Regions from separate parts of the Pseudomonas gozinkensis genome, predicted to be linked through region 1. Evidence: predicted binding sites of a transcription regulator. Region 1 holds the regulator's gene; each other region holds the start of a gene.
The links. The regulator FliA, encoded in region 1, starts transcription of late flagellar genes. The targets are predictions, from matches to a motif close to CTAAAGTTTNNNNNNNNNNNGCCGNTAA.

Region 2: a site for FliA is predicted at 1,232-1,259, ahead of IHQ43_RS28410 (methyl-accepting chemotaxis protein). Genes of this name have one in related genera too.
Region 3: a site for FliA is predicted at 8,716-8,743, ahead of motA (flagellar motor stator protein MotA). Genes of this name have one in related genera too.

Annotation. Positions count from the first base shown of each region.
Region 1 covers NZ_CP062253.1:1,817,414-1,827,236, forward strand. The annotation lists gene flhA (flagellar biosynthesis protein FlhA) at 1-1,752, shown strand, start outside; gene flhF (flagellar biosynthesis GTPase FlhF) at 1,764-3,104, shown strand; gene fleN (flagellar synthesis regulator FleN) at 3,218-4,048, shown strand; gene fliA (RNA polymerase sigma factor FliA) at 4,045-4,785, shown strand; gene IHQ43_RS08195 (chemotaxis response regulator CheY) at 4,953-5,324, shown strand; gene IHQ43_RS08200 (protein phosphatase CheZ) at 5,343-6,131, shown strand; gene IHQ43_RS08205 (chemotaxis protein CheA) at 6,186-8,456, shown strand; gene IHQ43_RS08210 (protein-glutamate methylesterase/protein-glutamine glutaminase) at 8,506-9,642, shown strand; gene IHQ43_RS08215 (flagellar motor protein) at 9,642-9,823, shown strand, end outside.
Region 2 covers NZ_CP062253.1:6,337,365-6,347,187, forward strand. The annotation lists gene IHQ43_RS28410 (methyl-accepting chemotaxis protein) at 1-1,126, opposite strand, end outside; gene IHQ43_RS28415 (LysR substrate-binding domain-containing protein) at 1,310-2,230, opposite strand; gene IHQ43_RS28420 (NorM family multidrug efflux MATE transporter) at 2,388-3,782, shown strand; gene IHQ43_RS28425 (putative bifunctional diguanylate cyclase/phosphodiesterase) at 3,889-5,559, opposite strand; partial or broken gene rep (DNA helicase Rep) at 5,824-7,834, shown strand; gene IHQ43_RS28435 (xanthine phosphoribosyltransferase) at 7,893-8,465, shown strand; gene IHQ43_RS28440 (acetyl-CoA hydrolase/transferase family protein) at 8,602-9,823, opposite strand, start outside.
Region 3 covers NZ_CP062253.1:613,249-623,071, forward strand. The annotation lists gene IHQ43_RS02655 (AhpA/YtjB family protein) at 38-1,546, opposite strand; gene serB (phosphoserine phosphatase SerB) at 1,681-2,895, shown strand; gene IHQ43_RS02665 (molecular chaperone) at 2,935-4,689, opposite strand; gene IHQ43_RS02670 (lectin OAA family protein) at 4,911-5,312, shown strand; gene asd (archaetidylserine decarboxylase) at 5,373-6,233, opposite strand; gene IHQ43_RS02680 (rhodanese-like domain-containing protein) at 6,252-7,067, opposite strand; gene IHQ43_RS02685 (HDOD domain-containing protein) at 7,107-8,645, opposite strand; gene motA (flagellar motor stator protein MotA) at 8,812-9,663, shown strand; gene motB (flagellar motor protein MotB) at 9,667-9,823, shown strand, end outside.

The DNA of each region.
Region 1 (9,823 bases):
ATCGTGGTTTTCGCGATCTTGATGATCATCAACTTCGTCGTGGTGACCAAAGGTGCCGGGCGGATTTCCGAGGTGAGCGCGCGTTTCACCCTCGATGCGATGCCCGGCAAGCAAATGGCAATCGACGCCGACCTCAACGCCGGTCTGATCGACCAGGCCCAGGCCAAGGCCCGCCGTCAGGAAGTGGCCCAGGAGGCTGAGTTCTACGGATCGATGGACGGTGCCAGCAAGTTCGTGCGCGGTGACGCCATCGCCGGTTTGCTGATTTTGTTCATCAACCTGATCGGCGGCATGGCCGTCGGTATCTTCCAGCACAACATGACGTTCGCCGACGCCGGCAAGGTTTACGCCTTGCTGACCATCGGTGACGGTTTAGTGGCGCAATTGCCATCACTGTTGTTATCTACAGCTGCAGCGATCATGGTGACCCGTGCTTCCGGTTCGGAAGACATGGGCAAGCAGATCAATCGCCAGATGTTCGCCTCACCGAAAGCGCTGGCGGTGGCGGCCGGTCTGATGGCGGTCATGGGCCTGGTGCCGGGCATGCCGCACTTCTCGTTCCTGAGCATGGCCGCCCTGGCTGCCGGTGGCGCTTACCTGTTCTGGAAGAAACAGAACGTGGCCAAGGTCGTTGCGCTGGAAGAGGTCAAGCGCCAGCAGGAACTGCTGCCGTCGCCGGCCCGCGCCATGGAAACCAAGGAGCTGGGCTGGGACGACGTGACCCCGATCGACATGATCGGCCTGGAAGTCGGCTACCGCCTGATTCCGCTGGTGGACCGCAACCAGGGCGGGCAATTGCTGGCGCGGATCAAGGGCGTGCGCAAAAAGCTCTCGCAGGATCTGGGCTTCCTGATGCCGACCGTGCACATCCGCGACAACCTCGACCTGGCGCCGAGCGCCTATCGCCTGACCCTGATGGGTGTGATCCTGGCCGAGGCCGAGATCTATCCGGATCGCGAACTGGCAATCAACCCGGGGCAGGTCTACGGCTCGCTCAACGGCATTACCGCCAAAGATCCGGCTTTCGGCCTGGAGGCGGTGTGGATCGAAGTCAGCCAGCGTGCCCAGGCGCAATCGCTTGGTTACACCGTGGTCGATGCCAGCACCGTGGTTGCGACCCACTTGAACCAGATTCTGTACAAGCACTCCAGCGAGCTGATCGGCCACGAAGAAGTGCAGCAATTGATGCAATTGCTGGCCAAGAGCTCGCCGAAACTGGCTGAAGAGCTGGTGCCGGGTGTGGTCACGCTGTCGCAACTGCTCAAAGTGTTGCAGGCATTGCTGGCCGAACACGTGCCGGTGCGCGATATTCGCAGCATTGCCGAAGCCATCGCCAACAATGCCGCCAAGAGTCAAGATACCGCCGCTTTGGTGGCCGCTGTGCGGGTCGGCGTATCCCGCGCCATCGTCCAAAGCATTGTAGGGACTGAGTCGGAGCTGCCAGTTATCACGCTGGAGCCAAGGTTGGAACAAATATTGCTCAATAGTCTGCAGAAGGCAGGACAAGGCTCGGAAGAGGGCGTTCTGCTGGAGCCAAGCATGGCCGAGAAGCTGCAGCGTTCGCTGATCGAAGCGGCGCAGCGTCAGGAAATGCAAGGTCAGCCGGTGATCCTGTTGGTAGCAGGCCCGGTTCGCGCGATGCTCTCGCGCTTTGGTCGCCTGGCAGTTCCCGGACTGCATGTGCTGGCCTACCAGGAAATTCCGGACAACAAGCAAGTGACCATCGTTGCGACAGTAGGGCCCAACGGCTGAGGTAGTGGTTTATGCAAGTTAAGCGTTTTTTCGCCGCCGATATGCGTCAGGCCATGAAGCTGGTTCGTGATGAGCTGGGCGCTGATGCCGCCATCATTGGCAACCGCCGCATTGCCGGCGGTGTCGAGCTGACGGCGGCGCTCGATTACAAACTGTCGGCGCTGGCCCCGCGTGTTCCGAACATGGAACTCGAGGACGAGCTGCGCAAGACCCAGTCGCGCATCGTCACCGCCCAGGCCGAACTGAGCCTGCGTGGCGAAGCCGACGGCAACACCAATCGCCAGCTGTTCGCCGGGCTGCCGTTGACGGCCGGGCTGCCGCTGACTGCTGCCGAGCCACTGACCGAACCGACCTACGAAGCGCCGGCCCGTCCGGTACCGGCGCCCGCAGCGGTTTCCGCTGGCGTTGACCCGCGTGCACTGGACTCGATGCGTTTCGAACTCAACAGCCTGCGCGAACTGATGGAAGTGCAACTCGGCACCCTGGCCTGGAACCAGCTGCAAGGCAGCCGTCCGGCCCAGGCCAATCTGTACCGTCGTCTGCAGCGCATTGGTTTGTCTGGCCCGTTGTCCCGCGATCTGCTGTCGATGATCACCGAGATCGACGAGCCTCGTCAGGCCTGGCGCATGCTGCTGGCGCACCTGGCGCGGATGATTGCCGTGCCGGAAGTCGAGCCGCTGGAAGAGGGCGGTGTGATTGCCATGGTCGGTCCTGCCGGCATGGGCAAGACCACCACCCTCGCCAAACTGGCCGCCCGTTATGTGCTCAAGTACGGCGCGCAGAACATCGCGCTGGTGAGCATGGACAGTTTCCGTATCGGCGCGCAGGAGCAGCTCAAGACTCTGGGTCGCATCCTCAACGTGTCGGTGACCCATGTCGATCCGGGCCAGTCCCTGGTGCAGGCGCTGGATCCACTGCTGCGCAAACGCGTGGTGCTGATCGATACCGCCGGCCTGCAAGCCAGCGATCCGGCCCTGCGCATGCAGCTGGAAAGTCTGGCCGGTCGTGGCATTCGGTCGAAAAATTATCTGGTGCTGGCAACCACCAGCCAGAAACAGGTTCTAACCGCCGCTTATCACAGTTACAAGCGTTGCGGGCTTGCCGGGTGCATCCTGACTAAACTGGATGAGACGGCCAGCCTCGGCGAAGTGCTGAGCCTGGCGATCAGTCACGAACTGCCGGTCGCCTACCTGACCGATGGGCCGCGTATTCCGGATGATCTGCATCTGCCGCGCCGTCATCAACTGGTCAGCCGCGCCGTCAGTGTGCAAATGCAGGAAGAACCCAGCGAAGAAGCCATGGCTGACATGTTCGCTGATATCTACCACAGTCCGACCAAGCAGGTTGGCTGAGGTAATGAACCGTTTTTGTACCTACATCGATGGTCTGCCATGCATTGTTCCGGTTGTGAACGCGCAGCCAGTAATGTGGCCTCCGTCTATGCAAGACAAGGTAAAGAAATAACATGGGCAGCATGCATCCCGTACAGGTGATCGCGGTGACCGGCGGCAAAGGTGGCGTCGGCAAGACTAATGTGTCAGTGAACTTGTCCCTGGCCCTGGCAGAGCTTGGCCGTCGGGTCATGCTGCTGGACGCCGACCTGGGGCTGGCGAACGTCGACGTTCTGCTGGGCCTCACACCCAAACGCACCCTGGCCGACGTGATCGAAGGCCGCTGCGAGCTGCGCGACGTGCTGTTGCAAGGCCCCGGCGGGATCCGCATCGTGCCGGCCGCTTCCGGCACCCAGAGCATGGTTCACCTGAGCCCGGCCCAGCATGCCGGCCTGATTCAGGCCTTCAGTGACATCGGCGACAATCTCGACGTACTGGTGATCGACACCGCTGCGGGTATTGGTGACTCGGTAGTCAGTTTTGTTCGCGCAGCCCAGGAAGTTTTGCTGGTGGTCTGCGACGAGCCGACCTCGATCACCGACGCCTACGCGCTGATCAAGCTGCTCAACCGCGATTACGGCATGAACCGCTTCCGCGTCCTGGCCAACATGGCGCAGAGCCCGCAGGAAGGTCGCAATCTGTTCGCCAAGTTGACCAAGGTCACGGATCGCTTCCTCGACGTCGCCCTACAATACGTCGGCGCGGTGCCCTACGACGAAAGCGTGCGCAAGGCGGTGCAGAAGCAGCGTGCGGTCTATGAAGCCTTCCCGCGTTCCAAGTGCGCACTGGCGTTCAAGGCGATCGCACAGAAGGTCGACACCTGGCCGCTGCCCGCCAACCCGCGTGGCCACCTCGAATTTTTCGTCGAGCGCCTCGTGCAGCAAACGGCAGGACCTGTGCTATGACCGCCAGCGGTATGAACCTTTACAAAAAGTCGGCGCGTGACGCGCAGTACGAGCTGATCGAGCGTTACGCGCCACTGGTCAAACGCATCGCCTACCACTTGCTGGCGCGATTGCCGGCCAGTGTGCAGGTCGAAGACCTGATCCAGGCCGGGATGATCGGTCTGCTCGAAGTCTCGACCAAATACGACGCCAGCAAGGGCGCCAGTTTTGAAACGTACGCGGGTATCCGGATCCGTGGTGCGATGCTCGACGAAGTCCGTAAAGGGGACTGGGCTCCGCGCTCGGTTCACCGCAACACCCGTATGGTCAGCGACGCGATTCGCTCGATTGAAGCTAAAACCGGCCGTGACGCTAAAGATCACGAAGTTGCGGCCGAACTCCAATTGAGTCTCGACGATTACTACGGGATTTTGAACGACACCCTGGGCAGCCGGCTGTTCAGTTTCGACGACCTGTTGCAGGACGGCGAACACGAAGGGCTGCACGAGGATGGCGCCAGTGCTCATCTGGAGCCGTCGCGCGATCTGGAAGACGAGCGTTTCCAGGCTGCGCTGGCGGACGCGATTGCCAATTTGCCGGAGCGTGAGCGACTGGTGTTGGCGCTGTACTACGACGAAGAGCTGAACCTCAAGGAGATCGGTGAAGTCCTTGGCGTCAGTGAATCGCGGGTCAGCCAGTTACACAGCCAGTGCGCGGCCCGCTTGCGGGGGCGTTTGGGGGAGTGGCGAGCGCGCTGAAGGCAGTGTGGGGACACTGCGAACGAGGCTGGTGCGGTGGTGAACGGCACCGGTCTTGCTCTGTTGTGCTCCAGACAGTCATCGAGTGTTTTGCCGGATTGATTGAAATGGCGCGTCCAGGTGCTGGACGCGTTTAAGACTGCTTGGAGGTCGAATTGAACAAAGACATGAAAATCCTCATCGTTGATGACTTCTCAACGATGCGGCGGATCATCAAGAACCTGTTGCGTGACCTTGGGTTCACCAACACCGTTGAAGCCGACGATGGCACCACCGCCATTCCGGTGCTCAACAGCGGCAGCATCGACTTTCTGGTGACCGACTGGAACATGCCCGGCATGACCGGTATCGACCTGCTGCGCCACGTGCGCGCCGATGAAAAGCTCAAGCACCTGCCGGTGCTGATGGTGACCGCTGAAGCCAAGCGCGAGCAGATCATCGAAGCGGCCCAGGCCGGCGTGAACGGCTATGTGGTCAAACCTTTCACGGCTCAGGCGTTGAAAGAAAAAATCGAGAAGATTTTCGAACGCATCGGCTGATGAACGCGCGGGGGAGCTATGGAGCATAAAGAATCTTCACAGGGCGACTTCGAGTCGACCCTGAAAAAACACGCGGTCGAACTGGTCGAAAGCCTTGAAAAGGGCAGGTTCGGCGACGCTGTGCAACTGATCCATGAGCTCAATCAGACCCGTGACCGTGGCCTGTACCAGGAAGTGGGCAAGCTCACGCGTGAACTGCACAGTGCGATCGTCAATTTCCAGATCGATCCGCACATGCCGCAGGCCGAGGAAGTGTCGCAAATCACCGACGCCACCGAACGCCTGGGCTACGTGGTCAAACTGACCGAAGCTGCTGCCAACCGCACCATGGATCTGGTGGAAAGCGCGACCCCTGTGGTCAATGGCCTGGCTGACGAGGCCCAGGCCTTGAGCGCCGATTGGGGCCGCTTCATGCGCCGTGAGGTCGGGGCTGAAGAGTTCCGTGAGCTGGCGCGCCGGGTCGACGGTTTTCTGGCACGCAGCAGCGCGGACAACCGCGCGGTGTCGAGCAATCTGAACGACATTCTGCTCGCCCAGGATTACCAGGACCTCACCGGTCAGGTGATCAAGCGCGTGACCCAATTGGTCACCGAAGTCGAAAGCAACCTGCTCAAGCTCGTGCTCATGGCCAGCCAGGTGGACCGCTTTGCGGGCATCGAACATGACCGTGCGGCAATGCTCGCTGAAAAAGATCCACAAAAACATCTCTCGCAGGGTGAAGGTCCGCAGATTCATGCCGATAAACGAGAAGACGTTGTGTCCGGTCAGGACGATGTGGACGATTTGTTATCCAGCCTTGGATTCTAGAGTTTTGGAATTTTAGGTTTTTTGGGTTTTTAGACCTGTAGGAGCACCCCATTAATGAGCTTCGGCGCCGATGAAGAGATCCTTCAGGATTTCCTGGTTGAGGCCGGCGAGATTCTTGAGCAACTGTCCGAACAACTGGTCGAGCTGGAAAGCCGCCCGGATGACGCAGATCTGCTCAACGCAATTTTTCGCGGTTTCCACACTGTAAAAGGGGGCGCCGGCTTCCTTCAGCTCAACGAGCTGGTGGAGTGCTGTCACATCGCCGAAAACGTGTTCGACATCCTGCGCAAGGGTGAGCGTCGCGTAGATGCAGAACTGATGGACGTGGTGCTCGAAGCGCTGGACGCGGTGAACAGCATGTTCAGCGAAGTCCGCGATCGCAGCCCGATTACCGCCGCCACCCCGGAACTGCTGGCTGCCCTGGCGCGTCTGGCCGAACCGCAATCGGCGGATGAAGCCCCGGCTTCGCCTGTGGCCGAGATGATCGAAGAACTGGTCGTCGAAGGCGAATCGGGGGATATCACCGATAACGAATTTGAACAGTTGCTGGACTCGCTGAACGCCGTCAAGGCCGAAGCCGAGGCCCCGGCGGCTGCCGCTGCGCCGGCTTCCGACGAAGCGGCCAGCGATGAAATCACCGACGCCGAGTTCGAGTCGCTGCTCGACCAGTTGCACGGCAAGGGCCAGTTCGCGGCCGACGCCGTGGCACCGGCAGCCGCTGCGCCAGCTGCTCCAGCGGCGGGCGACAGCTCGGACATCACCGACGACGAATTCGAAGCCTTGCTCGATCAGCTGCACGGCAAGGGCAACTTTGCCGTCGATGCGCTGGAATCGGCGATTGCTTCGGTGCCTGCATCGGCTGCTCCGGCAGCGGCGGCGGCCGGTAGCGATCTGATCACCGATCACGAGTTCGAATCGCTGCTCGACGATCTGCATGGCAAAGGCAAGTTCACTGACGTCGCCACCGGTGCCGTCGTGACGGCCGGCAATGCTTCTGCTGTTGCAGCGCCTGCCGCCAAGGCCCCGGCCGCTGCGGCAAAACCTGCTGCAAAAGCGCCTGAACCGAAAGCCGAACCGGCCAAACCGGCTGCCGCCGCAGCACCGGCTCCGGCCCGTGCTCCAGCGACGCCGCCACCGGAAAAACCGGCGAGCGAAGCCGAGACCACCGTCCGTGTGGACACCGCGCGTCTCGACGAAATCATGAACATGGTCGGCGAGCTGGTGCTGGTGCGTAACCGTCTGGTGCGCCTGGGCCTGAACAGCGGCGACGAGTCGATGCAGAAGGCCGTGTCGAACCTCGACGTGGTCACCGCCGACTTGCAGACCGCGGTGATGAAGACCCGGATGCAGCCGATCAAGAAAGTCTTCGGCCGCTTCCCGCGCCTGGTTCGCGACCTGGCACGTCAGCTGAAGAAAGAGATCAACCTGGAACTGGTGGGCGAAGAGACCGACCTCGACAAGAACCTCGTCGAGGCACTGGCCGACCCGCTGGTCCACTTGGTGCGCAACGCGGTCGACCACGGCATCGAGTCGCCGGAAGAACGCGAAGCTTCGGGCAAGGCCCGTGGCGGCAAGGTGATCCTGGCCGCCGAGCAGGAAGGCGACCACATCCTGCTGTCGATCTCCGACGACGGCAAAGGCATGGACCCGAACGTCCTGCGCGCCATCGCCGTGAAACGCGGTGTGATGGACAAGGATGCTGCCGATCGCTTGAGCGACACCGAGTGCTACAACCTGATTTTCGCCCCGGGTTTCTCGACCAAGACCGAGATCTCCGACGTGTCCGGCCGTGGTGTCGGCATGGACGTGGTGAAGACCAAGATTTCCCAGCTCAACGGTTCGATCAACATCTACTCGACCAAGGGCGCCGGCTCGAAAATCGTCATCAAGGTGCCGCTGACCCTGGCGATCATGCCGACCCTGATGGTGATGCTCGGCAACCAGGCGTTCGCGTTCCCGCTGGTGAACGTCAACGAAATCTTCCACCTCGACCTGTCGACCACCAACGTGGTGGATGGCCAGGAAGTGGTGATCGTGCGGGACAAGGCGCTGCCATTGTTCTACCTCAAGCGCTGGCTGGTCAGCTCCGCCGCTCACGAAGAGCAGCGCGAAGGCCATGTGGTGATCCTTTCGGTGGGCACCCAGCGGATCGGCTTCGTCGTCGATCAACTGGTCGGCCAGGAAGAAGTGGTCATCAAGCCATTGGGCAAGATGCTCCAGGGAACTCCGGGCATGTCCGGCGCCACCATCACCGGTGACGGCCGCATTGCACTGATTCTCGATGTTCCGAGCATGCTCAAGCGTTACGCCGCACGGCGTATTTGAATCCGGGGCGGCGGGGCGACAGCGTCCCGCCGCACCTAATGGAGTGTTTATGGCAGTCAAAGTCCTGGTGGTGGACGATTCGGGTTTTTTCCGCCGCCGCGTCTCGGAAATTCTTTCAGCGGATCCGAGCATCCAGGTTGTCGGCACGGCAACCAACGGTAAAGAGGCGATCGATCAGGCCCTGGCCCTCAAGCCGGACGTGATCACCATGGACTACGAGATGCCGATGATGGATGGCATCACGGCCGTGCGGCACATCATGCAGCGCTGCCCGACGCCGGTGTTGATGTTCTCCTCGCTGACGCACGAAGGCGCCCGGGTCACCCTGGATGCGCTGGATGCCGGTGCGGTGGATTTCCTGCCGAAGAATTTCGAAGACATCTCCCGCAATCCGGAGAAGGTCAAGCAACTGCTGTGCGAGAAGGTTCACAGCATCTCGCGCAGCAACCGTCGTTTCAGTGCCTACAGTGCGCCGGCGCCTGCCGCTGCACCTGCACCTGCGCCGACTCCGGCAGCGGCGCCGTCGAGCTTTGGCAGCCACAGTGCACCGGCCCGTCCGGCCCCTGCGCCTGCACCGACTCGCGCGCCAGCGGCCAGCGCTTCGTCGCCGGCCCCGAAACGCAAAAACTACAAGCTCGTGGCGATTGGTACGTCGACCGGCGGCCCGGTCGCGCTGCAACGGGTTCTGACCCAGTTGCCGGCCAGCTTCCCGGCGCCGATCGTGCTGATCCAGCACATGCCGGCGGCCTTCACCAAGGCCTTTGCCGAGCGTCTGGACAAGCTGTGCCGCATCAGCGTCAAGGAAGCCGAGGATGGCGACATCCTGCGTCCGGGCCTGGCGCTGCTGGCACCGGGTGGCAAGCAGATGATGATCGATGGCCGTGGCGCGGTGAAAATCCTGCCGGGCGACGAGCGTCTGAACTACAAGCCGTGCGTGGACATCACCTTCGGTTCTGCAGCCAAATCCTACAGCGACAAAGTTCTGGCGGTCGTACTGACCGGCATGGGCGCCGACGGCCGTGAAGGCGCACGCCTGCTCAAGCAGGGCGGCAGCACGGTCTGGGCTCAGGACGAAGCCAGTTGCGTGATCTACGGCATGCCGATGGCCATCGTCAAAGCTGACCTCGCCGACGCGGTGTACAGCCTGGACGATATCGGCAAGCACATTGTCGAGGCATGCGTCTGATGGATGTTCTAAGCCTTATCGGGATCATCATGGCGTTCGTCGCCATCATCGGCGGCAACTACCTTGAAGGTGGTCACCTCGGCGCGCTGGCCAACGGCCCGGCGGCGCTGATCGTGCTCGGCGGCACCATCGGTGCCGCGCTGCTGCAATCACCGATGAGCGCGTTCAAGCGCGCCATGCA
Region 2 (9,823 bases), 2.0 Mb from region 1:
CCTGGCTCATCTGGTTGAACGCGCGGGCCAGTTGACCGATTTCGTCATTGCTCGACACGCTCAGACGCACGCTCAGATCACCGGCACCCAAGGCTTCGGCCTGACGAACCAGATCGCCCAGCGGCGCCAGTTTGCTACGCAGCAACCAGACCACGGAACCGACCGCCAGCAGCATCGCCAGCAGACTGCCGATGGCCAGTTGAGTGCCAACGCTCCAGGTCACCGCGCGGATCTCGGCTTTCGGCATGCTCGCCACCACCGACCACGGACCACCCTCGAACGGCACGGCGATGCTGTAGAAGTCTTCGGACTTGTCGCTCCAGAACCGGCCTTTACCCGGCGCTTTTGCCAGATCGTTGACCACAGGAACCGCCTGATCCAGTGCCTGCACGCCTGCCGGTGCGACCAGCCACTGGTTCTTTTCGTCCAGCAGCGCCAGCGAGCCGGTCTGGCCGATGCGGAAGCGCTTGAGATTGGCGAACTGGGCGTTCTGCGCGTCGGTGTAATCGAAACCGACGAACAACACCGCAATCACCTTGCCGCTGCTGTCACGCACCGGGGTGTACTGAGTCATGTAGGAGCGATCGAACAGCAAGGCGCGACCGACGTAACCCTGCCCCGCCATCAACTTCGCATAAGCCGGGTGGGCGTGGTCGAGCACGGTGCCGATGGCACGGGTGCCGTCCTGTTTGCTCAGGGAGGTGCTGACGCGAATGAAGTCTTCACCGCTGCGCACGAACAGCGTGGCGACACCCGCCGTCATCTGTTTGAACTCGTCGACTTCCTTGAAGTTGTTGTTCAACACTTCGCTACCCAGGTGCAGGCCCGGGGTCTGGGTGCCGGCGACGTTGACCGGCTCGCTCGGGTGAATGCTCAGGCCTGCGCTGAAGCGCTTCTCGAACAACCCGCTCAGGCGCTGGGTGCTTTCACGCAGCGTGCCGTGGAAAGTGCTCAACTGATCGGCGAGCAGGCGTGCCTCGCTGGCCAGGTGTTCTTCACGGGTAGCGAGGTTGGCGGTGTCCAGCGAACGCAGGGCGAACACCGTACTGCCACTGATGACAATCGCCAGTATCACGGCGAGCGCGAGGCCCAGCTGCGAGGCGATCCGAGCGCGAGGTTGAGACATGGACAGCTCCTGGCCGAGCCCCGGGATCCTCCTTGATCCTGACTCGGAAATTTTCTAATAGTGGGGGTGAATCGCGGAGACCGGCACGACGGTTCCACATGCACGTATTCGGCGGTAAAACCGAATACTTGAGCGATCAGCAGGGGTATAGCGAAAGGCCGGCATTGTGCAGGCTCGAACGTTTCAGCTCAAGCGCGTGACCGCCGGCAGCGCCATGGCGCGGACTTCGCCTTGCAGGAAGTCACTGAGACGGCGCAAACGTTCACCTCCCGGACGGTTTTTTGGCCACACCAGGTAATAATTCAGTCCACTGGCGACCGCCGTCGGCCATGGCAGGCTCAGCCGCCCTTGCGCGACATCCTCGGCCACCATCAACAAATCGCCCATGGAGACCCCGTAGCCCCGGGCCGCTGCAATCATGCCCAGTTCCAGGGTATCGAACACCTGCCCGCCCTTGAGCGACACCTGGTCCGAAAGCCCCATGTGCTCCAGCCAACTGCGCCAGTCCCGGCGATCCGGCGTCGGGTGCAGCAGTTCGGCACTGGCCAGTCGCGCAACATCCCAGGGCTGATCGTTGAGCAGGTTCGGCGCGCCGACCGGAATCAATTCCTCGGGAAACAGCAGGCTGGCTTCCCAGTCCGGCGGGAAATGCCCGTCACTGAGCAACACCGCGCAATCGAAGGGCTCGTTGTTGAAGTCCACCGAGTCCACATCCATCCACGCGCTGGTCAGTTGCACCTCGTTGCCCGGCTGCAAATGGCGGAAGCGACTGAGCCGCGCCAGCAGCCAGCGCATGGTCAGGGTCGACGGGGCCTTCATGCGCAGGATGTCATCTTCGGCGCGCAAGGTATTGCAGGCTCGCTCCAGAGCGGCAAAACCGTCGCGGATGCCCGGCAGCAGCAGGCGTGCCGACTCGGTCAGTTGCAAGTTGCGCCCGCTGCGGTGGAACAAGCGGCAGGCGAAGTGCTCTTCGAGCGTGCGGATGTGCCGGCTCACCGCACTCTGAGTGATCGACAACTCCTCCGCTGCCCGGGTGAACGAACTGTGGCGTGCCGCCGCTTCGAATGCGCGCAGGGCATACAAGGGTGGAAGACGACGGGACATGCACAGCGCTCCAATGGCGGGATTGCGCCAACTTAGCAGAATCGCGGCAGGATGAGTTTTAATCATGCCACCCATCCTTTTTATCCCTTTGTGCAACCCGCTCCAAACCCCGAGAATCAACGGTCTCTTGCTCCCTCTTTATATGGATGTGAACACCATGCAGCGTCCTGTGCGTACCGAACTCTGGGCCATCCTGCGGCTGGCGGGGCCGTTGATCGCCTCGCAGTTGGCGCACATGCTGATGGTGCTGACCGACACTCTGATGATGGCGCGCCTCAGCCCCGAAGCATTGGCCGGTGGCGGTCTGGGCGCGGCGAGCTATTCGTTCGTGTCGATTTTCTGCATTGGCGTGATTGCGGCGGTCGGCACCCTGGTGGCGATTCGTCAGGGCGCTGGCGACATCATTGGCGCCGCCAAGCTGACCCAGGCCGGATTGTGGCTGGCGTGGCTGATGGCGCTTGGTGCCGGGCTGCTGCTGTGGAATCTGAAACCGGTGCTGCTGCTGTTCGGCCAGACCGAAACCAACGTCAACGCCGCCGGGCAGTTTCTGATCGCCCTGCCCTTCGCCCTGCCCGGCTACCTGAGCTTCATGGCCCTGCGCGGTTTCACCAGCGCCATCGGCCGGGCAACGCCGGTGATGGTCATCAGCCTCGCCGGCACCGTGGCCAACTTCCTGCTCAATTACGCGTTGATCACCGGCATGTTCGGCCTGCCGAAACTCGGGCTGACAGGCATCGGTCTGGTCACGGCAATCGTCGCCAACTGCATGGCACTGGCGCTGGCCTGGCACATTCGCCGGCATCCAGCCTACGACGCCTACCCACTGCGTGAAGGCCTGTCGCGACCGAACCGCCAGCACCTGAAAGAACTCTGGCGCCTGGGCCTGCCGATAGGCGGCACCTACGCGGTGGAAGTCGGACTGTTCGCCTTCGCGGCGTTGTGCATGGGCACTATGGGCAGCACCCAACTGGCGGCGCACCAGATCGCGCTGCAAATCGTCTCGGTGGCGTTCATGGTGCCGGCGGGCATGTCATATGCGATCACCATGCGCGTCGGCCAGCATTACGGCGCCGGGCAATTGAACGATGCGCGGATGTCCGGGCGGGTCGGCATCGCGTTTGGCGCGGTGGCGATGCTGTGCTTCGCCATGGTGTTCTGGCTGCTGCCGAATCAACTGGTCGGTTTGTTCCTCGACCACAACGACCCGGCGTTTGCCGAAGTGATTCGTCTGGCGGTGAGCCTGTTGGCGGTCGCGGCATGGTTCGAACTGTTCGACGGCACGCAGACGATTGCCATGGGCTGCATCCGTGGACTCAAGGATGCCAAGACCACCTTTCTGGTCGGGCTCGGTTGCTATTGGCTGATCGGTGCGCCGGCGGCGTGGCTGATGGCGTTCCATCTGCACTGGGGGCCGACCGGCGTCTGGTGGGGCCTGGCGCTGGGGCTGGCCTGCGCGGCGGTGAGTCTGACGCTGGCGTTCGAATGGAAGATGAAGCGGATGATTCGGCTCGAACCGCAACCTCAAGGCTTCAAGATCGCTCAGGCCGAGTGATTCCCCTGTGGGAGCGAGCTTGCTCGCGATGAGGGTGTGTCAGTGACTAATAAGTCGACTGTTACTCCGCCATCGCGAGCAAGCTCGCTCCCACAGGGATTTGAGGCTAGACCACAACACCCAGCGGCGGCTGACTGGCATCAGCCACCAGGTAATCAACCAGCTCCGCCAACGGCAACGGCTTGCTGATCAGGTAACCCTGCACCTGATCGCAGCCGAATCCGCGCAACAGATCCAGTTGCTCCCGCGTTTCCACGCCTTCGGCCACCACTTCCAGGTGCAGGTTGTGCGCGAGGTTGATCATCGCGTGCACCAGTTTGCGGTTCTCTTCGCGCTGCTCCATGCCGCCGACGAAGCTCTTGTCGATCTTCAGCAAGGTGATCGGCAGGCTGTTGAGGTGCACGAACGACGAAAACCCGGTGCCGAAATCATCCAGCGAGAAACGCACGCCAAGGCGACCGAGGGCGTCCATGGTCTGCTTGACCAGATCGCTGCGGCGCATCACGGCGGTTTCGGTGAGTTCGAATTCCAGCCACTGCGCCTCGACCCCGCGCTCGACGATCAAACGGCTGAGCGTCGGCAGCAACTGGCTGTCCTGAAACTGGCGGAACGACAGGTTGATCGCCATGTGCAGCGCCGGCAGACCGCGCTCGCGCAATGCCTGCATGTCACGCAGGGCCCGGGAGATCACCCAGTAACCCAACGGCACGATCAGGCCACTCTGCTCGGCCAACGGCACGAATTCGCTCGGTGGCAGCAGGCCGCGCTCACTGTGGCGCCAGCGCACCAGCGCTTCGAGGCCGACGATCTGGCCGTCCTGCAGGTTCAGGCGCGGCTGGTAATGCAGCTCCAGCTCGTCACGACGCAATGCCCGGCGCAGCTCGCTTTCGAGGTCGGCCATGCTTCGCGCGTTGCGGTTGATTCGTTCGTTGAAGATGTGAAAGGTGCAGCCCTGAGTGCTCTTGGCCTGCTGCATGGCGATGTGCGCGTGCCACATCAGCGGATCGGCGCCGCCCTGTGCTCGGGCATGGGCGATGCCGAGGCTGGAGCCAATCAACAGGCTTTCGCCGTCGACCCAGTAAGGTTCAGCCAGAGCTTCGGTGATGCGTTCGGCCATCCATTCGGCCCGTTGCGGGGCGCGGCGGGTGTCGATCAGCAGAGCGAACTCGTCGCTGCCCAGGCGCGCCAGCTGATCGCCGACTTCCAGCTGACTTTTCAGCCGTGCGACCACTTGCAGGATCAGGCGATCGCCGGCCTGGTGGCCGAGGGCGTCGTTGGCGTGGCGGAAGTTGTCGAGATCCAGATGCCCGAGGGCCAGGCCGCGGCCGTCATTTTCGGCGAGGCGCGCCGTGAGCAGGGTCTGGAAACCCTGACGGTTGGCGATGCCGGTCAGCGGATCCTGTTCGGCCAGGCGTTGCAGGGTGTTTTCCAGCACGCCGCGTTCGCGTACATGCCGCAGGCAACGCCGGAGCATGCCGGCATCGAGGGCATCGAATACCAGCCAGTCGCTGACGCCGTCGGGCGCGGTCGCCGGTTCGTGTTCCAGAAGCAATACCGTCGGCAGGCTGCAACGGCCGGGCGCCGGCTGCAACGCGGGAACGGTCAACAACACCGCGTGGCGGTTGTCTTCGAACAGGCTGCTGACCGACTCCCAGCTGGGCGCGCTGATCAGCACCGCCGCACTCCCCAACGGAGCCAGACACTCGCGCAATAACGCTGTCCACGCTGGCTCTTCGGCCAGTAGCAGCAAACGCAAGGGTTCGACAGGCGTAGTCAAGCTGACTCCCTAGACTCTGCAATGATGTGGGCGGCGGGCATTATGCCGTTGCGGCTACCAATGACCAAACGACAACGGTTATCAAAACGTTATTTTGTGTCACGAATGAGAACATTAGCCGCAAAATCACCGCGCATCCTGCGTGAAAGTAACAAAACCGGCAAATTTGAATCGCGTGCTGCGTCACAAGTCGGAGAGAGCAGCACAAATCGCTGAGCCTGTTAAAATGCCGGCCCATTTCGTCAACGACTCCCGAATTTTCGTATGTCCCGACTCAATCCCCGGCAGCAAGAAGCCGTGAACTACGTCGGCGGCCCTCTATTGGTGCTCGCCGGCGCTGGCTCCGGCAAGACCAGCGTGATCACGCGCAAAATCGCGCACCTGATCCAGAACTGCGGCATCCGTGCCCAGTACATCGTCGCCATGACCTTCACCAACAAGGCCGCGCGCGAGATGAAGGAACGGGTCGGCACCCTGCTGCGGGCCGGCGAAGGTCGCGGCCTGACGGTCTGCACCTTCCACAACCTGGGCCTGAACATCATCCGCAAGGAACATGAACGGCTGGGCTACAAACCCGGTTTCTCGATTTTCGACGAAACCGACGTCAAGTCGCTGATGACTGACATCATGCAGAAGGAATACGCAGGCGACGACGGCGTCGACGAGATCAAGAACATGATCGGCGCCTGGAAAAAACGATCTGATCCTGCCGGCCCAGGCCCTGGAAAACGCCCGCAACCCCAAGGAGCAGACCGCCGCCATCGTCTACACCCACTACCAGCGCACGCTCAAGGCGTTCAACGCGGTGGACTTCGACGACCTGATCCTGCTGCCGGTAAAGCTCTTCGAAGAGCACGCCGACATCCTCGAAAAGTGGCAGAACAAGGTGCGTTACCTGCTGGTCGACGAATACCAGGACACCAACGCCAGCCAGTACCTGCTGGTGAAAATGCTCATCGGCAAGCGTAACCAGTTCACCGTGGTGGGCGACGACGATCAGTCGATCTACGCCTGGCGCGGTGCGCGGCCGGAAAACCTGATGCTGCTCAAGGACGACTATCCGTCCCTGAAAGTGGTGATGCTGGAGCAGAACTACCGCTCCACCAGCCGCATCCTGCGCTGCGCCAACGTGCTGATCTCGAACAATCCTCACGAATTCGAAAAGCAGCTGTGGAGTGAAATGGGCCACGGCGACGAGATCCGCGTGATCCGCTGCCGCAACGAGGACGCCGAAGCCGAGCGCGTGGCGATGGAAATCCTCAGCCTGCACTTGCGCACCGACCGTCCGTACAGCGATTTCGCGATCCTCTATCGCGGCAACTACCAGGCCAAGCTGATCGAGCTGAAACTGCAGCACCATCAGGTGCCGTACCGTCTGAGCGGCGGCAACAGTTTCTTCGGCCGCCAGGAAGTGAAAGACCTGATGGCCTACTTCCGCCTGATCGTGAACCCGGACGACGACAATGCCTTCCTGCGGGTGATCAACGTGCCGCGCCGGGAAATCGGCTCGACGACCCTGGAAAAACTTGGCAACTACGCCACCGAACGCAAGATCTCGATGTACGCCGCCACCGACGAACTCGGCCTGGGCGAGCATCTGGACAGCCGCTTCACCGATCGCCTGTCGCGCTTCAAGCGCTTCATGGACAAGGTCCGCGAGCAGTGCGCCGGCGAAGACCCGATCTCCGCCCTGCGCAGCATGGTCATGGACATCGACTACGAGAACTGGCTGCGCACCAACAGTTCCAGCGACAAGGCTGCCGATTACCGGATGAGCAACGTCTGGTTCCTGATCGAAGCCTTGAAGAACACCCTGGAAAAAGACGAAGACGGCGAAATGACCGTCGAGGACGCCATCGGCAAACTCGTTCTGCGTGACATGCTGGAACGTCAGCAGGAAGAAGAGGACGGCGCCGAAGGCGTGCAGATGATGACCCTGCATGCGTCCAAGGGCCTGGAATTCCCCTACGTGTTCATCATGGGCATGGAAGAAGAAATCCTCCCGCACCGTTCCAGCATCGAAGCCGACACCATCGAAGAAGAACGCCGCCTGGCCTACGTGGGCATCACCCGCGCGCGCCAGACCCTCGCGTTTACCTTCGCTGCCAAGCGCAAACAGTACGGCGAGATCATCGACTGCGCGCCAAGCCGCTTCCTCGATGAGCTGCCGCCGGACGACCTGGCCTGGGAAGGCAACGACGACACACCGACCGAAGTCAAAGCCGTGCGGGGCAACAGCGCATTGGCTGATATACGCGCGATGTTAAAGCGCTAGAATTGACCACTTTTTTTAAAACCTTAGGGCGCACAAGGCGCCAACAGAGGACAGCTTCATGGAAGCCCTGCACCAGAAAATCCGCGAACTAGGCATTGTGCTTTCCGACCAGGTCCTGAAGGTCGACGCCTTCCTGAACCACCAGATCGACCCGGCCCTGATGAAGCTGATCGGCGACGAATTCGCCACGCTGTTCAAGGATTCGGGCATCACCAAGATCGTCACCATCGAAGCCTCGGGCATCGCCCCGGCGATCATGACCGGTCTGAACCTCGGCGTGCCGGTGATCTTCGCCCGCAAGCAACAGTCCCTGACCCTGACTGAAAACCTGCTGTCGGCGACCGTTTACTCGTTCACCAAGAAGACCGAAAGCACCGTGGCCATCTCCCCGCGTCACCTGACCAGCAGCGACCGCGTGCTGATCATCGACGACTTCCTGGCCAACGGTAAGGCGTCCCAGGCGCTGATCTCGATCATCAAGCAGGCCGGCGCCACCGTCGCGGGCCTGGGCATCGTGATCGAGAAATCGTTCCAGGGCGGCCGCGCGGAGCTGGATTCGCAGGGTTACCGCGTCGAGTCGCTGGCTCGCGTGAAGTCGCTGAAGGATGGCGTGGTTACTTTCATCGAGTAATCACTGAAGATTTCAAACACACCGCAATACCTGTGGGAGCGAGCTTGCTCGCGATGAGGCCACTACATTCAACATCGTGTTGGCTGTCAGGCCGCCATCGCGAGCAAGCTCGCTCCCACAGTGTTTTATGTGGCTGTTACTGCGCGGTGGCCTTCAGGCCAGTTAGCAGCAACCGCTGATACAAATCCTCCTTCAGGCCTTCCGGGTTCGTAAGTTGCATCCGCTCAAGATGCTCGGGAAAAGTCGAAGCCTCTGGCGCGTCCAGCGCCGCCTTGCCCAGATCCAGAATCTCCGTCAGCTTGAATTTGCTCTTGAGCCAGTTCAGCGCCCGCAACAGATCCTTCTCGACCTCAGTGAAATCGCAGCCCAGCGGATACTCCGGAAACAGGTTTGGATGCCGTGTGGCAATCGCCTGCAAGCGTTGCGGAGTGTTGTCGGCAAAGCGCGGATCGAGACGGAAATCCTTCGGCAGTTTGCCGACCTTCTGCGCCTGTTCGATCAGGCCCTGCTGGAAGCGTGAGTCGCTGATATTGAGCAGCGCTTCGATCACCACCGCATCCGGCTTGCCGCGTAGATCGGCGATGCCGTACTCCGTTACCACGATGTCGCGCAGATGCCGTGGAATCGTGCAATGGCCGTACTCCCAGACAATGTTCGAACTGACATCTCCGCCGGATTCACGCCAGCTGCGCAGCAGCAGAATCGACCGCGCATCGTGCAGCGCATGGCCCTGGGCAACGAAGTTGTATTGCCCGCCGACGCCGCTGAGCACCCGCCCGTCTTCCAGCTGATCCGCCACCCCCGCACCCAGCAGGGTCATGGTGAACACGGTGTTGATGAACCGCGCATCGAGACGTTGCAGGCGCTTGAGCTCTTCCTGACCGTACAGCTCGTTGATGTAGCTGATGCGGGTCATGTTGAACTCAAGGCGTTTACTTAGCGGTAACTCACGCAAGCGCTCATAGAAACTGCGCGGCCCAAGGAAGAAACCACCGTGGATCGACAGACCGTCGGTTTGCGCCGCCTCGTCGAGCGTCCCGGCGTTGGCCTGCTCCTGGGTCTGTACATCCGGGTAGACCTTGCGCCGGATGATCCCGGCTTCGGCCAGCACCAGCAGGCCGTTGACGAACATTTCGCTGCAACCGTACAGGCCCTTGGCGAACGGCTCGATGCCGCCCTCGCGTTCGATCAATTGCGCCCACTGGCTGAGGTTCACATCGGCCAGCAAGTCCTGATATCCGGCGTTGTCAGCCTGACGCGCCAGCAACGCAGCGGTCAGCGCATCGCCCATCGAACCGATGCCGATCTGCAAGGTGCCGCCATCGCGCACCAGCGTACTGGCGTGCAAACCGATGAAG
Region 3 (9,823 bases), 1.2 Mb from region 1:
ACAATCACTCATCTGCGGGCTTCTTCACATCAGGGCCTCAGGCCCGACGCTCATGCATCCGCGCCATTTGCCGCTCGAGCATCGACGGATAAGGCTCCATCAACCGCTCCACACAGCAGGCACCTTCAGGGCTGGCAATCGGCCGGATTCGCGCACGTTGACGGATCAACGCGTCGTCACCGATCTTGCGCTCCACCAGCAGCAGGTTGCGGCTGTGTTGCGACAGGGCCAGGGCGTCCTGGGCGGAGTCGGTCAGCAACAAGTCAATCTGGCTCAGGCCGAACAGTTCGTCGCCGAGGGTCAGGCCCAGCTGCAATTGCAGGGTGATGCCGCTGTCGGCGACTTCGATCTGCAACTGGTGGCCCAGCGCTCGCAGCAGCTCGCCGCAGCAGATGGCGTTGGTCAGGTAATCGTCACCGCTGTCTTCGGTGTGGAACAGCATCAAGGTGCTGCCGTCGTTCAGGGTTTCGATTTCGCCCTGATACAACGAGGCAGCCTGCTCCAGGCAGTCGCGATAGCGATCCTGCAACTCTTCCAGACGTGCGCGCGGCAAACGGCGCAGTTGTTCCTGCGAGCCCAGTTGCACCGCCAGCACCGCCGTGTGTTGCGGCACGCTTGGGGTCGGTCGACGCACAGCCGGTTGTGCGGTTTCGTTCAGCGACTCGTCACGCAGGTCGGCGAACGGATCTTCGTCATCGTCGTCTTCAACGGTGCTGACCACATGGCGTGGCGCAGGTTTCTGCGCAGCCAGCGGGCGGCTTTCGTCGAAACTCGGATCACGCAGGTTGCGTACTTCGAATTCCGGCTCGTCGTCCTCGAACTCGGGTTCCGGCTCGGGCTCCGGTTCGGCCGGCTCCGGGGCATAGTTGGCGTGCAACTGACGGGCAAGGTCGCCGATCTCGTCCTGACGCTCGATACCCGGCGTGTATTCGTCGATCCGGCGCAGCCACACGCGCAATTGCAGCAGCGGCGTGGAGATGTGTCGGCCAAGGCGCAGACTCAGGGCCAGGGACAGCGCCAGCAGGATCGCACTCAGAATGCCCATGCTTTGCAGGCTGATGGTCATCGGCTGCTGGAACTGATCCATGTCCAGACTGATGCGCAGTTGCCCGGCGGTCACGTCCTGGAAGGTGATCTTGCTCTCGTACATGCCCTCGGCTTCGCCCAGCAGGCCGTGCTTGGGCCGCTGACCGGACTCGGCGAGGATGCGGTTGTCCACGCTGTAGATGGCGGCGTGGGCCACCAGCTTGTTCTTGGTCAGGTTGTTGAGCAGCACGTTGAGGCTGAGGATGTCGTTGGACACCAGCAGTTCGGTGGCGGAGGTGGCGGTCTGCGTGGTCAGGCTTTCGCCCAGCGCATCGGCCTGCTCGTGCATGGCCTGCTTGAACTGCAGCCCCATCACGCAGGCATAGATCACCAGGGCCAGGGCGACCAGGATCACGTTATGGCTGGCAATGCGCAATGCAATCGGTACACGGCGGTGGCGCAGTGCACGGAAGATCAGCAGAAAGAAGTTATCGGTTTTAACTGGCGTGGGCCGGTTCACTGAGCTCGGCTCTTTTGTCCGTGAAGTTGACGCGCAGTATAGCGACAGGCCCTAGACCGGCAAAGCGCTGGCGGTGCCCGATGGTCACTGAAAGTGGGTAGAATGCGGTTTTTTTCCAGTTGCGGGGGTGCGCGTTGCGCGAAATCGTCCTGATTAACATCACGGGAGTCGACCGTCCGGGTCTGACGGCGGCCATTACCGGTGTTCTGGCCCAGGGTGGTGTGAATATCCTCGACATCGGTCAGGCGGTAATCCACGACATGCTGTCGTTCGGCATCCTCGTGGAAATCCCCGATTCCGAGCAAGGCAAGTCGGTGCTCAAGGACATCCTGTTCAAGGGCTATGAGCTCGACCAGCAGGTGCGCTTCACCCCGGTATCCGAAGAGGATTACCAGCAATGGGTGGGCAATCAGGGCAAGAAACGCCACATCGTTACCCTGCTGACCCGCAAGGTCACCGCCGGCCAGTTGCAGGCCGTGAGCTCGATCACCGCCAAATACGGTCTGAACATCGACCATATCGACCGTCTGTCGGGTCGCATGCCGCTGGACACCCCGGCTGACAAGGGCAAGGGCTGCATCGAGTTCTCCGTGCGCGGCGAAGCTGCCGATCCGCAGGCCCTGCGCGCCGAATTCCTCAGCGTGGCCCAGGAGCTGAACGTCGACATCGCCTTCCAGGAAGATTCGCTGTTCCGTCGCAACCGTCGTCTGGCGGTGTTCGACATGGACTCGACGCTGATCGAAGCCGAAGTCATCGACGAGCTGGCCAAAGCCGCCGGCGTCGGCGACCAGGTTTCGGAAATCACCGAGCGGGCAATGGCCGGCGAGCTGGACTTCCGCGCCAGCTTCAAGGAGCGTCTGGCGCTGCTTAAAGGCCTGGATGTGAGCGTGCTCGATTCGATCGGCGCCTCGCTGCGCCTGACCGAAGGCGCGGAAACCCTGTTCGCCGAACTCAAGCGTCTGGGCTACAAGACCGCAATCCTGTCCGGCGGCTTCACCTACTTCGCCAAGCAATTGCAGGCCAAGCTCGGCATCGACTACGTGTTCGCCAACGAACTGGAAGTGGTCGACGGCAAGTGCACCGGCGTGGCGATCGAGCCGATCGTCGATGCCCAGCGCAAGGCGGATCTGCTGAAACAGCTGGCTGAAAAAGAAGGTTTGCGTCTGGAGCAGACCATCGCTGTGGGCGACGGCGCCAACGACCTGCCGATGCTGGCAATCGCCGGTCTGGGCGTGGCGTTCCGCGCCAAGCCGCTGGTCAAGCAGTCGGCGAAGCAGGCGATCTCGACCCTCGGTCTGGATGGCGTGCTGTACCTGCTGGGCTTCCGGGATCGCGACGGGCAGCTCTGACCCAGGCACAGGATCGCGGCCCTCGGCTGCGGTCCTGGCTCAAAGGGATTTCCACAACGAGTCGAAATCCTCCTCGCTCCCGCCATTCCTGGCGGCCTCCAGCGAGCGATAGGCAAACTGATTGAAACTGTGAGTGCTGGCCACCCGCCGATCCAGCCCGGCGCGGTGCTCTTCGCCCAGGGTGTTGATCAGCACTTTATTGCCTTCCTGAAACGGCAGCCGTGGCGCCAATAGCGTCGCAGGCAAGTCGATAGCGCTGATTTCCGGCAACAACAAACCTCGCAAGTAATGGCTGTGATCGTCCCGCGTGCGCACCAGTTGCAAGCCGCAGGGCTGGGCATGGGGCGCCACCAGTTCGATGCCCATTTGCGTTCCGGCACCGCGCACCTGACGGATCCAGCGCACCACGGCAATGCTCCAGCCTTGATTCGTAGTGTCCTGAATCCCGACCATTTCCCCGGTCTGCAATTCGGCGGGCACTTCTTTCGGCCACGCCAGGCAATAACCACCGGGGCTGTGGTTGATGACGGGCAACGCATAAGTCGGGTAATGCGGCGGGCTGTCGGCGTCGCCCTCGTCGTCGGACAGTGGTTCGTAGCGAATTTCTTCGTAAGGCAAAAACTCGTCGGACTTGCTCTGTGGGGCCGCGTCGAATGCCTGGCTCCAGCTGTCCTTTTCGCCTTGGGCCACCGCACGGCTGAAGTTCGCGGCGCGTGAGCCGGGATGCTTGAGCAATTCGCTGAAGGTGCGTTCGCCACCCAGATAGAAGTGCAGGGCGCTCATGCCGACGCACACGGTCAGGTTGCCCTGGCCGATAGTGCGCTGGAAGCTGCGTTCGGCGGCTTCGCCCCAAGTGGCGTGCAGATGTTGCAGAGTGTCGAGCGTCAGGCCGGCCGGCACTGGCAGCGGAGTCGAAGCCTGCTCATGCAGCAGATGAGCCTCGATGGCATTCACCAGCGGTTGTGGATCGAATCCCAGCAAGCCTGGCTGCTGTTCGCTGCGAAACTTGCTGCGATAACGCGGACCAGCGTCGATCTCCGCAGAAACGGCAAACAGCCCTTCGCCCGAGGCGCCGGGATGCAGTTTCAGCCAGGCACTCCACGGCTCAAGCACCTGCGCGAGTTGGGCGATCGGGTTCTGGCGCAACTGATTGCAGCGGGCGCTACCCAGCAGAAGGACGGCGAGGTAGGTCTGCTCGACGCTCAACTCGCCGGTCAGGCTGGCAAGGTCGTCGCGCACCCGACGGTGTTGCAGTTGCAGGTCGCAGGCGCAGCGAAACAATTGATGCAGTTCAAACCACAGCTGTTCCGGCGCGGCGCTGTACAACTGCGTAGCGCGAACCAGTTGCCCTTTCAGCGCATGGGCCGCCCGTTGCAGCGCTTCGCTCACCAGAGCTGCGCGATCCCGAGAGTATTTGGGCGCTATCCGCACAATGATCTGTTTGTAACCGATGGCCAGCTGACTTTGCAGGGCCTGGCACAGGTTGCTGATCTTGCGTGAACGCTCATCGAGCATGATCGCCTGATGCAGAAAATGCCGCTCCAGATGCTGGCAGACGAAGTACACCTCAGGTCGCAGCAGTTCCAGCAAGTGCAGGCGGTTGTCGCTGGGGGTCAGCAGTTGATTGAGTTCGCCGAGGCCTTGATACAGCAGGCGCGCGGTTTCGCCGATGTTGGCCTTGGGCAGGTCGGCAATCCAGCGCTTGAGGTCCCGCGGGGTGGCTTCACAGAAAGACAGGCGCAACTGCGTGGGCGTCGGGGCGCTCAGTTTTGGTTGGGATCGAGGCTCACTCATGCCGTGACCAGCTCCGGCGGCGAATAGGACAATGCCCAAAACTCTAGCAGTTGTGGTCTGTTTCGCAGGCGATTGTCAGGCTTTTTTACCGTTGGTCTGCTGGCCTGATGCCATTTCCGCAGGCGCTACTACGCTCTCAGGCGTGCGATCGGAAACGCACGGTTGCACGGCTTGCCGCAACGTCGGGCAGGTCTCTGAAAAACTTCAAGGAGATGAGGTTCATGTCTAAATACGCAGTGGCAAATCAATGGGGCGGTAGTTCGGCACCTTGGCATCCGGGTGGAACCTGGGTGCTGGGCGCGCGGGACAACCAGAACGTCGTCGCCATCGACATCAAGTCTGGCGATGGTGGCAAAACCTTTACCGGCACCATGACCTATGCCGGCGAAGGCCCTATTGGCTTCAAGGCTCAGCGCACTGGCCAGAACCAGTACAACGTCGAAAACCAGTGGGGTGGCAACGATGCCCCCTGGCATCCAGGTGGCAAGTGGGTGATCGGCGGGCGGGATAACCAGAACGTTATTGCATTGAGTGTCACGTCCAATGACGGAGGGAAAAACCTCAGCGGCACCAATACCTACGCCAACGAAGGGCCGATCGGCTTCCGTGGGCAGATAGAGTAACGGCGCCAACCAGGTCGTGTCCGCCCCTTCGCAGACGTGCGAAAGGGCGGATCAACAGGTTCAGGCGTTCGACAGTGCCAGGGCCTGGCCCATCTGTACCGGCGAGCCGGCTTTGAGTTCTTCAACCCATTTCACCTGATCCGGCCCGAACAGCACGATCGCGGTCGAACCCAGCTTGAAGCGCCCCAGTTCCGCACCTTTTTCCAGATGAATCGGCGCGCGGGCGGCTTCGTCGTAGCGGAAGGTTTTCAGCTCGCGCTTCGGCGGCGTGACCAGACCTGCCCACACGGTTTCGATCGATGCCACGATCATCGCGCCCACCAGCACCACGGCCATCGGCCCGCGCTCGGTGTCGAAAATGCACGCCACGCGCTCGTTGCGGGCGAACAGTTCCGGAACGTTTTCCGCGGTGGTCTGGTTGACCGAGAAGATCCGGCCCGGGATGTAGACCATTTCGCGCAGGGTGCCGGCCAGCGGCATGTGTACGCGGTGGTAGTCCTTCGGCGACAGGTAAACAGTCGCGAATTCACCGCCCATGAACGGCGCTGCATTGGCCGCGTCGCCGCCCAGCAGTTCCAGCACGCTGAAGCTGTGGCCCTTGGCCTGGAAGATACGACCGTGTTCGATCGGGCCGAGTTGGCTGATCGCACCGTCGGCCGGGCTGAGGATCGCGCCCGGGGTCTGGTCCAGCGGGCGTGCGCCGTCTTTCAGGGCACGGGTGAAGAAGGCGTTGAAGTGCTCGTAAGCGGTCACGTCTTCAACCAGTGCCTGCGACATGTCCACTTGGTAACGCTTGGCGAACCAGGTGGTGAAGGCATTCTTGAACCAGCGCACGCGGCACTCGGCGACGCAGCCGGCCAGGCGCGACAGCAGGTGATGAGGCAGCAGGTACTGGCTGATGATAAACAAACGCTCTTTCATGACTGTCCTTAAAAATCCTTAAAGCTCGACGGGGGTGTCGGGGTGGTTGCCCCATTCGCCCCAGGAACCGGCGTAGCCCTTGACCCGCGGATAACCGAGGGCCTTGGCCACCAGATAAGTGAAACCGGACCGGTGATGGGTCTGGCAGTGGGTAATGATTTCTTTGTCCTGGGTGATCCCGAGGTTTTCGAGGATCTGCGGCATGTCGGTACGGATGCGCAACTGACGCGCCTGATCCATGCCCGCCGTCCATTCGAAATTGACCGCGCCGGGGATGTGTCCACCCTTGGCCGCCAGGACTTTCTCGCCGGAATACTCCAGCGGCCCGCGAGCATCCCAGATCGCCAGGTCCGCAGCGCCGAGACGGCTTTGCAGGTATTCACGGGTGGCGGTCGGCTCCTCGTGCAGCGTGAGGGCAACCGGGCCGCCCACCGCTGGAGGAATCTGGATCGACATCGGCGAACCTTCCGCCAGCCACGCCGGCAGACCGCCGTCGAGGTAATGGTATTTGTCGTGACCGATCACATCGAGCAGCCAGATGAAGCGCCCGGCCCAGCCGCCGCCTTCGTCGTCATAGACCACGTAGACCGCGTCCTTGCGATGGCCGAGCTCGCCGAACAGTTCTTCGAGTTTTTCTTTGCTCGGCAACAGGCCCGGAGCCGGCGCCTGACCCAGCTGGGTGCGTTTCGGATCAACAAAACGTGCGCCGGGAATGTGTCCCTCGGCGTAGCGGGCGGCACTGGTCAGATCCACCAGAATCAGATCGCGGGATTCGAGGCGCGGCAGCAGGTCGCTCGGCTCGATCACCAGGGCCAGGCCAGAGAAATCAGACATGTGAGGTCTCCAGAGCACAAAGGGGAAGGATTGTAGCTGTCATTGGCCGCGCTGGCTAAAACTGTGCAGGGCTTTCTCGATGCACTGCGCGGTTTTGCCGAAGGCCTGCACGGTGATGTCGGCGAATGGCCCGCCACCCTGATCGGCGACCACGATCATGATCACCCGGCCGTTGTTCACCAGCGAACGCAGGAACAGGTGTTCGCCACGGAACAGCGTGCGCAACGAGGGCGGCAGCAGGGCAGAAAACTGGGCGTTGTTGTCCGGGGTGATCCGTACCTGCGCCTGCTGTGCGAGCAAGCGTTGCAGCACCGAACTCTGGCTGACGACGAAATTGAGCGCAGCGGCTTCCTTCGGCAATCCCGAGGTTTGATGGACGCGCAGATTGGCGTGGCTGCGGTCGGCCATCAGGATCATCACCCGACGCATGCCGCTGGCGATCAGCGCGTCGCGGGCGGCGACGGTCAGGCTCATGGCATTGGTGAAGCGGCTTGGCACGGCCAGCAGCTCGGCGCATTGCTGGCGCCACTGGGTCAGATCTTCAGCGGACGGCGCCGCAGCCGGCAGCATTCCGGCGGGCAGGCGACGGGTGCCCCACGGCCACAGCAGCGAAACCGCCGGGTGCCAGAGGTCGGGCATGAAATGATGGCGAGCGCTGACGGCGGCCTGTTGGTGCAGCTGCTGTTGCACTTCGTCCATCGAGATTTGCAGGTAGAGGCTGGTCAGGTATTGCCAGCGCTCGCTGTGCGGACTGTCCCAGGCCTGTTGCGCCGACAGTGCCAGGCCGTTGGCCAACAGCACGGTGTTGGCCGGCTGATTAAGCCAGCGGCGCAGGGTCGGGTCATCGTCGAGGCGGTTTTGCTGGCGCAGCGGATGATCGACGTCGCGGGCAATGCGCAGGACCTTGACCAGTTCGCGTTGTTCGGTCAGCAGCAGCCGATAACCTTGCTGGACCCAGATCGGCAAACGCCAGGCTTCCACCAGCGCTTCACCGATTTTCAGCAGGCGCACGCCGAACAGCTGCTTTTCCACGACGCGCGCCGATTCGCCCTTGTGGATAACCCGCACCTCCCATTCTTCAAGCAGTTTGGGAAAGGTCAGCGCCAACGGCCACAGTGGCGACAGAAACAGCAGGCTGCCCCAATGAATGTCTTGCCACAGTCGCGCCAGGCGGCTGGCGAAAAAGCCGTTGGCCTGTTGCGTCGCGTGCTGGCTGATCATCTGCAACTGGCGCAGGGCCTGGGGGATCTGTGCCGCAGGTTCGGCAGGCAGGCGCGCCAGCAACTCTTCGGTGCGGGCGAGGCCGAGGCGATTGATCGCCACTTCGAGGTTTTCCGCCGGCGCAGTCATGTTGCCGTGGGTGTGGCGGTTGGCCTCGCGGATGATGCTCAGGGCCAGCGCCGGGCTGTCCTGCATCAGGTCGGCGATGTCGCGCAGCGAGCTGCGGTCATCGCGAATCGCCCGGCAGACCCGGTCATGGGCATCTTGCGGCACCGGCAGGCGAACGCTGTCGAGCAGCTTCACCCAGCCATCGAGCGTGGTCGGTTTTGCGTGTGGGACGTTCGTTTCATTAGCCATGTCTGGACGGGATCTTCATCTGCTGTAGACGCGCCCGGCACGGGCTAAATTGGCTTTTCGCCTGAACTGGCTATAGTCTGGCGCAGTTTTGCCGATAAGTAGAAGAAGAGATTTTTTAACTTCCGAATATGACCTTGAACCCGACTTAAATAAGTACTTTCTACCTATGGCTAAAATTATCGGCATCATCGTCGTATTCGCGAGCGTGCTCGGCGGATACGTGCTCTCCCACGGCAAGATTGCCGCCCTGATCCAGCCTTTCGAGGTGATGATCATCGGTGGTGCTGCACTCGGTGCATTCTTGCAGGCCAACCCCGGCTACATGACGATGCACGTGCTCAAGAAATCCTTGAGCATGTTCAGCTCGCGTTTCAGCCACACGTTCTATCTGGAAGTGCTGGGCCTGATCTACGAGATCCTCAACAAGAGCCGCCGTGAAGGCATGATGGCCATCGAAGGCGACATCGAAGATGCCGCCGCGAGCCCGATCTTCGCCAAGTACCCGGCGGTACTGAAAGACGAACGCATGACCGCGTTCATCTGCGATTACCTGCGCATCATGTCGTCCGGCAACATGGCTCCCCACGAGCTGGAAGGCCTGTTCGACATGGAACTGTACAGCCTGAAGGAAGACCTCGAGCATCCGTCCCACGCGGTGAACGGCATCGCCGACGCCATGCCGGGTTTCGGTATCGTTGCGGCGGTACTGGGTATCGTAGTGACCATGGCCTCGCTGGGTGAAGGCGATCAGAAGTCCATCGGTCTGCACGTAGGTGCGGCACTGGTCGGTACCTTCTTCGGTATTCTCGCGGCGTACGGTTTCTTCGGTCCGTTGGCGCACTCCCTGGCCCACGATGCCAAGGAAGAGCTGAACGTCTACGAAGCCATCAAGGCCTCGCTGGTGGCTTCGGCTTCCGGCATGCCGCCATCGCTGGCTGTCGAGTTCGGTCGCAAGGTTCTGTACCCGGCTCACCGTCCAAGCTTTGCCGAGCTGGAACAAGCCGTTCGCGGTCGTTAAGTCATGGAAAATAACCAGCCGATAATCATCAAGCGCGTCAAGCGCATCGCCGGCGGGCATCACGGCGGGGCGTGGAAGATCGCCTTCGCCGACTTCGCGACGGCGATGATGGCGTTCTTCCTGGTGTTGTGGCTGCTGTCCACCGCGACCCCGGAACAGA